3 regions of the Porticoccus litoralis genome follow, and region 3 is predicted to be linked to each of the others. Evidence: predicted binding sites of a transcription regulator. Region 3 holds the regulator's gene; each other region holds the start of a gene.
What was found. The regulator FNR, encoded in region 3, switches genes on or off when oxygen is low (the NO sensors DNR and NnrR bind a similar motif). The targets are predictions, from matches to a motif close to TTGATNNNNATCAA.

Region 1 (3,283 bases), on a different contig from region 3:
CACTGCATCGTTACAGTGAAGCGTCGACAGCACCACGTGCCCGGTTTGAGAGGCTCTTATGGCTTCGGTGGCCGTTTCGTGGTCGCGGATTTCTCCCACCAGGATGACATCGGGGTCCTGGCGCACAAAAGACCGCATGGCATCGGCAAACTTGAAGCCGATTTCCGGCCGCACACGGGTTTGCTGAATGTTGTTGATGGAATACTCAATCGGGTCCTCGACGGTGATGACTTTACGTGAGCCATCGTCAGCCAGCAGTTGCAGACCGGCATACAACGTGGTGCTTTTGCCCGAACCGGTAGGCCCTACAACGAGTACCAGACCGGCTGGGTTTCGCAGCAGGCGTTTGTAGTGACTGGCCACTTGGGAAGAGAGACCGAGTTTGTCGATACTGATCAGGTTGGAATTCTGTGGCAACAGCCGAATGACAACGTGTTCGGCGTGCAGTGAGGGCTGAACCTGAATCCGCAGATCGAACAGCGAATCCCCAACCCGCAACCGCGAACGGCCACCCTGGGGTAGTCGGCGCTCGGCAATGTTTAGCTCTGCCCGTAGTTTGATGACGTTGACGAGTCCGCGCAGTTCCGCAGGGCTGATATCGTAGTGAGGCAGGTCGTGCAGCTCCCCATCCACCCGCAGGCGGATGCGCACGTGTTTCTGGTATTGCTCGATATGCAGGTCGCTGGCCCGTTCGGCCACGGCATCCAGCAGTAGCGCCTCAAACAGTGAGACCAGGTGTGCGCCGACTTCGGGTTTGTATTTGCCTAGCAGATCCTGATCAGCGTCGCTCAGGGCTTTTTCTTCATAGGCGGGCAGGCTTGATGTGTGTGCCTGGACACAGAGGTCCGTGGCCGACCAGAGGCGGCGGAAATCCGTTGGTGTTACCAGTAACTTTTCCAGTTTATGGCGGGGAAACACCCGTTGGATTTCTTCCAGTGAGGCCTCAGGATCACTGGTTGCAACCCTCAGGGTGCCGTGATCCGTATACAGTGGAATCAGCCGGTGATGATCCAGAAATGCCTGTGAGAAGCTGTTGAATATTTTCGGGTCAAGGCGTCGCAGGAGAATATCCACATTGGCCAGCTCCAGGTTGTAGCGCTTGGCCATGGAGCGGTAGAGGGCGATGTCATCGAGATTGGCGAGCTCCCGTACCTCGTCAATGATTAGCGTTTTGTTGGCCTTGGCCCGATCCCGTGCCCTGTTGAGAATGTCTTTGTTGACGATGCCAAGTTCAATCAGGCTTTGCTCATCTTTTTGAGAAAAATTAATACTGCCGTGCTCACAGCGCGTTACCTGACCGTGTTCATCCAGAGTATAGATCACCAGCCTTAGGAGTATCGATGCCGTATGTTCTACACAGACCAGTTGACCGCCTGGAGCCAGTTGGTCGAGCAGGGTGGTGAGCTTGGTAATTTTGGGTGTGGTCACCACGATAATATCGAAGGGTGCAAACTCTGCCGCGCCTTCCTGGCCATCGCCGTTGATAATGCTGACATTGTCGAGGTGGAGTTGCTCGAGTCTCACTTTGGCGATATCGGCAATCTCGGGGTCTTTTTCCATGCCAATCACCTGGGTGGCGATTTTTGATAACACCGCACAGGCATAACCTAATCCTGCACCGACATGAAGGATTTTGGGGTTAACGGGAAACGACAGGATGCCCAACATCTGTCGGAGGGCTTTTTCGGAAGGAATACTGTGCCCGGCGACGAGCTGTTGGTCTTCACAGCGAATAAAGTGCTGCCGGTTAGTGTTGTCGAAAGCGGACTGCAATCGAGGATCAATGCGGTGGCTGGGTTGGGTGTTTGTTTGGCTGCTGTGTATTTTCATCCGGCTACGGTCGTTTTGCCCTTAATTCTTTTAGTGTAGGTATGAGTCATCCCCACTCGACTTGCTCTGGCTCAATCAAACGGGTTTTTAGTGAGAGGTTCAAGCCTGCTGAGTCAGTATTGTTTATCAATGCTTGTTATGGGTTGGACTAAGTAACACCTGACAGCTCGGTTGGGAGAGTTTCGTTGATACGCAATGGTGTCTCTCCTCCATCTTCTTAACAGGCCTCAAGGCGGGACTTGATGGCGGGGTATAGCAGGGGAGCCACATTAATCCGGTTTGTGACATGCGGGATGGTATTGCAGGTCACCAACTTCTTTAGTCCAGCTTGCAGCAATGTGCTGTCCACCCTGTCGGCAAAAATGCCGTGTACCGCTGCGCAATCCACACGCTTTATACCACCCTGCTGCAGGGCTGCGAGGCATTGCAGAATGGTCTGCCCGCTGGATATGACATCGTCGATGATGACCGCAGTTAATCCCAGGTAGGGGCTGAGGTCGGGCAGCTGTATCTCGACATCTCGGTCGCCATGCCGTTGCTTTGCTCCGATCACATAGGGATGTCCACTATCTGTGGCCACCTGGGCGACCCACTGTTCACTTTCGGCATCAGGACCAACCAGCAAGCATTGCTGCTGGTGACGTAACCAGTCGGCCAGGGCGTGAGCGCCTTCGACCCGCTGGCACGGCACTGTGTAGATCGCCTCGAGGTTGTGATAGCGATGCAGGTGCGGGTCCACTGTGACCAACCAGTCCATATGTCGGGACAATATCTCTGCGAAGGTTCGGGAGGTGAGGGCCTCTCCGTCGTTAAAGCGGCGATCCTGCCGCATATAGCAAAGGTAGGGGGCCACCAACCCTACGGAGCGTGCCCCCAACTCTTTCAGGGTATTTAAAAGAAAGATCAATGGCAGGAACTTGTCGTTGGGATGTGCCAGATTAGCGACTACGATGCAGTCCTTTCCGGCCACTTCCGTGGTTACACGCAGGTAAGTTTCACCATCTGGGAACTGGCGGGTGTCCAGGCAGCCGATCAAGCCCTGTAGCCGGTCGCACAAGGGTGGCATCAGGGGGTGCTGATCCAGGGAAAACAGAATGGGCGAGGTGATGGATGAGTGGCTCATGATGTTTCATCGATGGTAAAGATGGGGCCATTATCGTGATAGAACTCCATGGCGTAATCCCGTTGCCCCTTACTTTCACTTAGAAGTGTGAACAGCGGTTGACCGGCTTGAACTTCACTGCCGACATTGACAGCCAGTCGCAGTCCGGCGGCTGGATGAAAGGGTGCGCCCGCCAATTTTGCCAGCCGGGCCAGGCGCCGGTTGTCGATGGCAGTGACCACACCACTGCGGTCTGCCGGTTCGTCGTGCTGGTAGTGAGCTGTCGGCAGAACCTTGCTCCAGCCTTGGGCGCGGACGATTCGCTGGAACTGTTTCCATGCCTCACCATTT
Region 2 (3,283 bases), 470 kb from region 3:
GCATCAACACCTTTACCTGTTTTGATACTCGGAGATACCGGAGTTGGCAAAGAAGTGTTTGCCAAAGCCATTCACGACAGTAGCCATTATTCGGAAGGGCCATTTATTGACCTGAACTGCAGCTCCTTCTCCAAAGACATTCTAAACAGCGAACTATTCGGTCATGTAGAGGGCGCATTTACGGGGGCGAAAAAGGGCGGCCTGATCGGCAAAATAGAGGCTGCTAATGGGGGCACTCTATTTCTTGATGAGATAGGTGAAATGCCCTTGGAAATACAACCTGTTTTTCTTCGCGTCCTGCAAGAGAAAAAAATCTACCGAGTCGGGGATGTCAAACCCATTCCCGTTGACTTCCGACTTATTGCCGCCACAAACCGAGATCTTAAGGCTGCTGTAAATGAGGGACTGTTTCGCAAGGACCTCTATTTCCGCCTCTCTACGGTGACCATCAGCCTTGACCCGCTATCTGGCAGAAAAGAGGACATTGAAGGCATCGCCCAGTCGGTGCTGGACCGCTTAAACAAAGAGAACCCAGACCAAATTACCGCTAAACGTTTTTCTCCCGCCCTGCTAAATGCCCTCAAAACCAGGGAATGGCCAGGCAACATTCGCGAACTGGTGAATGTCGTTGAGTGTATGTGTTTTATGTCCCAGAGCGAGACGCTCACCATCGATGACTTGCCGGATGGCTATCGCCCAGGAGAAGTCAGCATTCATTCAGAGTTTGCCGCTGGCCCAGCCAGCATACCCCAAGGCAATCTTGACGTGGTTGAGAAAAACACCATTGAGGCTGCGGTCAAGCAATCGAGTGGCAATATGACGCAAGCTGCAAAGCACCTCGGCATTGCCAAAAGCACCCTATATCAAAAGATGAAAAAATACGGGATCAAGAAACCGTAACAAGCTCTCTAGCAGTTGGCCTTAAGCAAAACCCCCTAATTCGAGGGGGTTTTTTGTAGCTTCAAGTGTTTACCTACATACCTGCTGCCGACCAGAACTGCTGCATTCCGGTCACCCCAACAAGGCCTTAGTACATATGTTGGCCACCATTTATTGACAGGGTTGAACCCGTAATAAATCCGCCCTCATCCGACACCAGGAATAGAATGCCCCGAGCAATATCATGGGCTGTCCCCAAACGACCCACCGGTATTCTGGCAACAATTTTCTCCAGAACATCCGCAGGAACATTTCTCACCATATCGGTATCAACGTAGCCTGGAGCTACCGCGTTAACGGTCACACCATACGCAGCACTTTCCAAAGCCAGGGCTTTTGTAAAACCGTGAATGCCCGACTTTGCAGCTGCATAGTTGACCTGTCCGTATTGACCAGCCTGACCATTGAGGGAGCCAACGTTAACAATTCGTCCGAACTTGCGCTCCCTCATACCATCAATCACACCACGACACATATTGAAGCAAGAGCCCAGGTTGGTATCCAGAACTGCCTGCCACATTTCATGGGTCATCTTGTGCATGGTGCGGTCACGGGTAATACCCGCATTGTTAACCAACACCGATACAGGACCAGCATCACGTTCAATCTGCGCAATTCCTTCCTGACATGCATCAAAGTCCGACACGTCAAACTTATAAACAGGAATTCCCGTTCGCTCTGAAAATTCCCGGGCACGCTCATCGTTACCACCGTAGTTGGATACCGTTTCATAACCGGCTTCTTTCAACTCGACAGCAATTGATTCACCAATACCTCTTGTTCCCCCAGTTACTAATGCCACTTTAGACATGCTACATCTCCTGCTTTATGGGACTGCAAAATAACTCTTTTTACATCTTTAACTACTGACACTGATCAAGCAGTGAATTTTTTATAGGCAGACCGCACCACTACTGCCAAGACTTATAGAATAGAAATGATTTTCGATTAAATGAATGCGACTTTTAGCGAACATACATCATCTATAAGGGCTATTAGACAATTAATAAACCAGCAGAAAACAAAATACAAACACAAATCCAACTTTCGGTAGAAAGGAGAAAGGAGAAAGGAGAAAGGAGAAAGGAGAAAGGAGAAAGGCTGCCGGAACACCACGGCCATTGCCATGGCATTCCGACAGGGGGGTAAAACCCATCACTGCATACGGCGCATTACCGTGACACAGTTGGTAACACCGGAACCACCTATATTCACAGTCATGGCGACTTCGGGGTTTCCTTTGTGAGCAACACCGATAGGCTCACCTATCAGTTGCTTGTATGCCAAGGCATGCATGGAGGCACCTGTTGCACCAACCGGGTGACCTTTGGATTTCAGCCCGCCAGACAGGTTGATCGGACAGTCACCATCAGGGTCATATTTTCCAGCCATGAAGTCATAGCCGGCGCGCCCGGGGGCTGACAAGCCAATGGCTTCCGTACAGAGAATCTGGTTGACCGTGAAACAATCATGTACTTCTGCCAGGTCAATATCGTTAACACCAGCTCCCGCTTCTTCCAACGCCAGCTTCACAGCGTGACGTGTAGCCTGCAACTCATGCAAGCGCCCCGCCCTGGCTGAAAGCGTCATACGATCAGTCACATGACCAATACCAGACAGCTCTACGGCATGTTTGAAATTGGCTTTCGCATTATCAGTGGAAGTCAACACAACTGCTGCGGCGCCATCAGTGATCAGAGAGCAATCATGCAAACGCAGAGGTGGAGCAATCATAGGGTTGCTGCCTTTACCTGACTCCGGCAAATTGAGAATAGCCTCTGCCGTCACCAACTGATTCCTGTCCGGGATACTGCCCGGGCCGAAATGGGCCAGCGGGTTTTGAATACCATTGCGATAGTTCAGCGCCGAAACATGGGCCAGCATGATGCGCAACTGCTCATCCGTCAGCTCATTATTGGCTTGATAGGCTTTACCCAATTCGGCAAACAGCCCCGGAAAAGTCATGCCCTTGGCACCTTCATCAGGCCAGTAAGAGCAACAGGCCAAAGCATGAGTTACCCCAGCCGTATCCAGTGTATTCATCTTTTCAACACCGATAGCCAATACGTTTTTAAAACGGCCTGAGGCTACGGCATAGGCCGCGTTATAGATGGCCAGCGAGGAAGTCGCACAGGCACCTTCGGTGCGGGTAGTTGGTTTTAACAGCAGCCCCTGTGGATCAATCTCCAACGCCAGGGGGCCAACATGCTCCTGATTGACGAACATGGAGGGCGAGCAGGAACCGACCCAAATTGCGTCAATATCCTTTGCCTCAAGCCCTGCATCAGCAATAGCGCCAGCTCCGGCTTCTTCCAGCAATTCATAAAAAGATTTGAGATCTTCG
Region 3 (3,283 bases):
AAATGATCACTTACCAGCAGTTATTGGTAACCTTCTGGACGAATATTGATCCGCTGAATAGCAAAGGTCAGTTCTGTGACCGCGGCAGCCAGTATTTAAGCGCTATCTTTTATCTCAACGAAGCGCAAGAAAAGGCCGCAAGAGCATCCAAACAGGCACTGACCGATAGCTACCTGTTCAACAAGGACATCGTTACCCGAATACTACCCGTGAAAACGTTTTTCCCTGCGGAAAGTTACCATCAGGATTACTACATGAAGAACCCGCTGAAATACCACTACTACAGGAATGGCTGTGGTCGCGATGTTCGTCTTAAGCAATTATGGAAAGGAGCAACGCTTCCATTTTCATCCAATTAATGACGCTTTGCCTATTTCCCTGAAGACAGGCTTGTATAAAAAACTGGCACCTGCCGAATTAGCCAGGGCTGAAATTCCACACCGGTTTGACGCATATCAACTGTCAATCCGCGAGCTGGGGTTAGTGTTACCCAATCCCCGCAGAAACATCACGGGCAAGGGAACATGTACAGCAATGAAAACTCAACTGGCGCCTTCCACGCTCACTCGCCAATGGAAGCAGAGGTATTTAAGCCATTGCTTACCTGCGCCCAAGGAAAGTTGTTTGATGACCACCCCTTTGCCAGCCCTATTGCCCTGAATCTATTTTTCCCCAATGAGCCCTATCCTGACTATGTCGACTTGCTCACTCGTGAGATTGGTTTTTACGCAAAACATTTCCAGCATCGACGTCTGACAAAAATATGGTTTCGCGGCAAACCGCTGTTGACCATGAAAGCTGGCGAACTAGCCGAACTGGCTTTTTATACTCACCAGCTTTTTTCCAGAGAGCCAGGCGGCTCAGAAGAATATGGGTTTGAGTGCCAGCCAAGCGATATTACTCCGGGCAATCTTGCCTTGATGAAGGGTCTGCGTTTCAACCATCTGACCTTTTCCCTGAATACATCCCTGCCACCCAAAAAGCAGAAAATCTCACAGATTCTGTCACTCATCGATGAATATGATTTCCAGGAGTGTCGTTACCGAATCGATATCGCAAATACTGACCCGGATACTCTCATCTGCTGGCTCGATACGCTGATAACCCATCTTCCACGCATGATTGAAATACAGGGCCTCGATGAGATGGACGGTTCTGTAACACTGGCATCACTTGCAGATCATTTCAGTGTTCAGGGATATCACCTATTGGGGGACCGTTTTTTTGTTCCTGCTGATCACATGCTGTTATCGCTTAAGAAACAATCAGACCTGCAATATACACCTTGGGGTTTATGCCAACGTCAATTGGGCGACTGGCTGGGTGTCGGGGTTGATGCTTTAGGAAAACTGGGTAGTGGTTATTATCAGAACCACTTGTCATCACACCAATACCGCGATGCCATTCGCAACAATCAGCTCCCCATCAGTTTCAGCGCCTCCTACGCTGAAGGCCATGAAAAGACCCTAGCTTGGAAACTGGTTGACCAGCTCCTTTGCTATCACTGTCTGCCCGAACAATCCATCACGGCTACAGCCAGGATTTCTGAAAACATCCACGAGGTAATAGCAAAAGCGGAGAAACTGGCTTGGTTAAACCGGCATAAAAATGCCCTGATACTGGCGGAAAACGGCCTGAACCATCTGACACAATTCTGCCAGGAACTACAGAGCCTCTGAGACAACCCCTCAAACTTTCATCCAGATGACCTATAGGGTAATCAGCTATATAATCCCTGGCTAATACCACACGTGATCATTTCCATGGATGCAAAGTGCCCACACAATAGTGAAGTAAATTGTGGCGATTGCCGCATGAATGCTCTCTGTTTGCCATTAGCCCTTCAAGCAAAGGAAGTAGAGCGCCTCGATGAAATTGTTCAGCGCGGCCGTCCACTTCAACGCGACAATCACATATACAGGGCTGGCGAAGAGTTCCGCTCTGTTTATGCAGTGCGCAGCGGCTCTATCAAAAGCTATACCGTTAGCAATGATGGTGTTGAACAAGTCACCGGCTTCCATCTTCCTGGTGAAATTTTCGGTATGGACGGCATCGGTCAAAATCGCTATACCAACTCTGCCACCGCCATGGAAACATCATCTGTCTGTGAGATTCCCTTTAATCGGCTGCAAGAGTTGAGTATCGCCATTCCTACCCTGCAACGACATTTTTTCCAACTAATGAGCATGGAAATCACCAACGACCAGCACCTGATCACCCTGCTCAGCAAAAACAGCGCCGAAGAGCGTGTGGCAACGCTGTTGATTAGTATTTCCAACCGCAATCTGCGTCGCAAGCTATCCCCTACACGCTTCCGTCTCCCTATGTCGCGAGCGGACATCGGTAACTACCTTGGCCTGACCGTCGAAACGGTTAGCCGGGTGTTTGGCCGTTTCCAGAAACAGGACATGCTACTGGTGGACAAGAAAGAAATTGAAGTACTTGATCTGGAAAAACTGAGGCAGCTTGCCAACTGAATACTTCAACAAAAAAGCCGGGCATCTGCCCGGCTTTTTTTGTCTACAAGACTGACTTAAAATTTGTAACCAACACCAATCATATAAACCCAAGGATCGATATCCACCTCGGTCTTAACTACACCAGCAGCAGTATCGATTTTGGCATCAGTATCGATATCAAGATACCAAACACTGGCGTTAATCAACCAATGTTCATTAATCATATAATCCATACCTGCTTGGAAAGCTAACCCCCAGGAAGCATCCAATTCCATGCTTCCGTGGCCCAAAAGAGTTTCGAGTTCACTATCCACTTCTTCATCAAAGAAATTGGTGTAGTTGATACCGGCACCGATGTAGGGCTGGAATTTAGAATCAGACGCCATCGGGAAGTACTGCAGGGTCAATGTTGGTGGCAGGTGCTTAGTTGAGCCCGCATCCACTTTGCCGGCACCTATGCCTGTGAGGTCAGCTTTGATGTCGTGCTCAAAGGGGGTAGCCGCCAAGAGGCCAAGACCCAAATGATCGGTAAGCATATAAGTGAAGGTAATACCCAGCTGAGTATCATCATCAACTTCAACCTCTGTGCCAGGTAATGTTGCACCGTCAAGCTTGAGAGCATCGCTATCATCATTTGGATCAACGTTAGCTGCACCAGCACGCACAATAAAATCGCCCGGCTCATAAGCCATGGCCGCTGTTGCTCCCATCAACAAAGAGCCCGCCAAAACTGTATTAATGGCCAGTGATAATACTTTTTGCTTTTTCATTTACTTTCTCCCGTGGGGTAACACCTAAAACATGGGAGTAGTAAATCAGCTTGG

Region 1: Q8A57_RS08485 (ATPase, T2SS/T4P/T4SS family) is a predicted target of FNR. The motif match lies at 1,892-1,905, and genes of this name have one in related genera.
Region 2: phbB (acetoacetyl-CoA reductase) is a predicted target of FNR. The motif match lies at 1,806-1,819, and genes of this name have one in related genera.

Annotation. Positions count from the first base shown of each region.
Region 1 is NZ_JAUUUU010000004.1:54,980-58,262, forward strand. It holds gene Q8A57_RS08485 (ATPase, T2SS/T4P/T4SS family) at 1-1,830, opposite strand, end outside; gene Q8A57_RS08490 (ribose-phosphate diphosphokinase) at 2,048-2,953, opposite strand; gene Q8A57_RS08495 (thymidine phosphorylase family protein) at 2,950-3,283, opposite strand, start outside.
Region 2 is NZ_JAUUUU010000001.1:563,555-566,837, forward strand. It holds gene Q8A57_RS02845 (sigma-54-dependent Fis family transcriptional regulator) at 1-900, shown strand, start outside; gene phbB (acetoacetyl-CoA reductase) at 1,028-1,750, opposite strand; gene Q8A57_RS02855 (thiolase C-terminal domain-containing protein) at 2,095-3,283, opposite strand, start outside.
Region 3 is NZ_JAUUUU010000001.1:95,514-98,796, forward strand. It holds gene msrA (peptide-methionine (S)-S-oxide reductase MsrA) at 1-359, shown strand, start outside; gene Q8A57_RS00460 (hypothetical protein) at 525-1,679, shown strand; gene fnr (fumarate/nitrate reduction transcriptional regulator Fnr) at 1,764-2,477, shown strand; gene Q8A57_RS00470 (OmpW/AlkL family protein) at 2,534-3,229, opposite strand.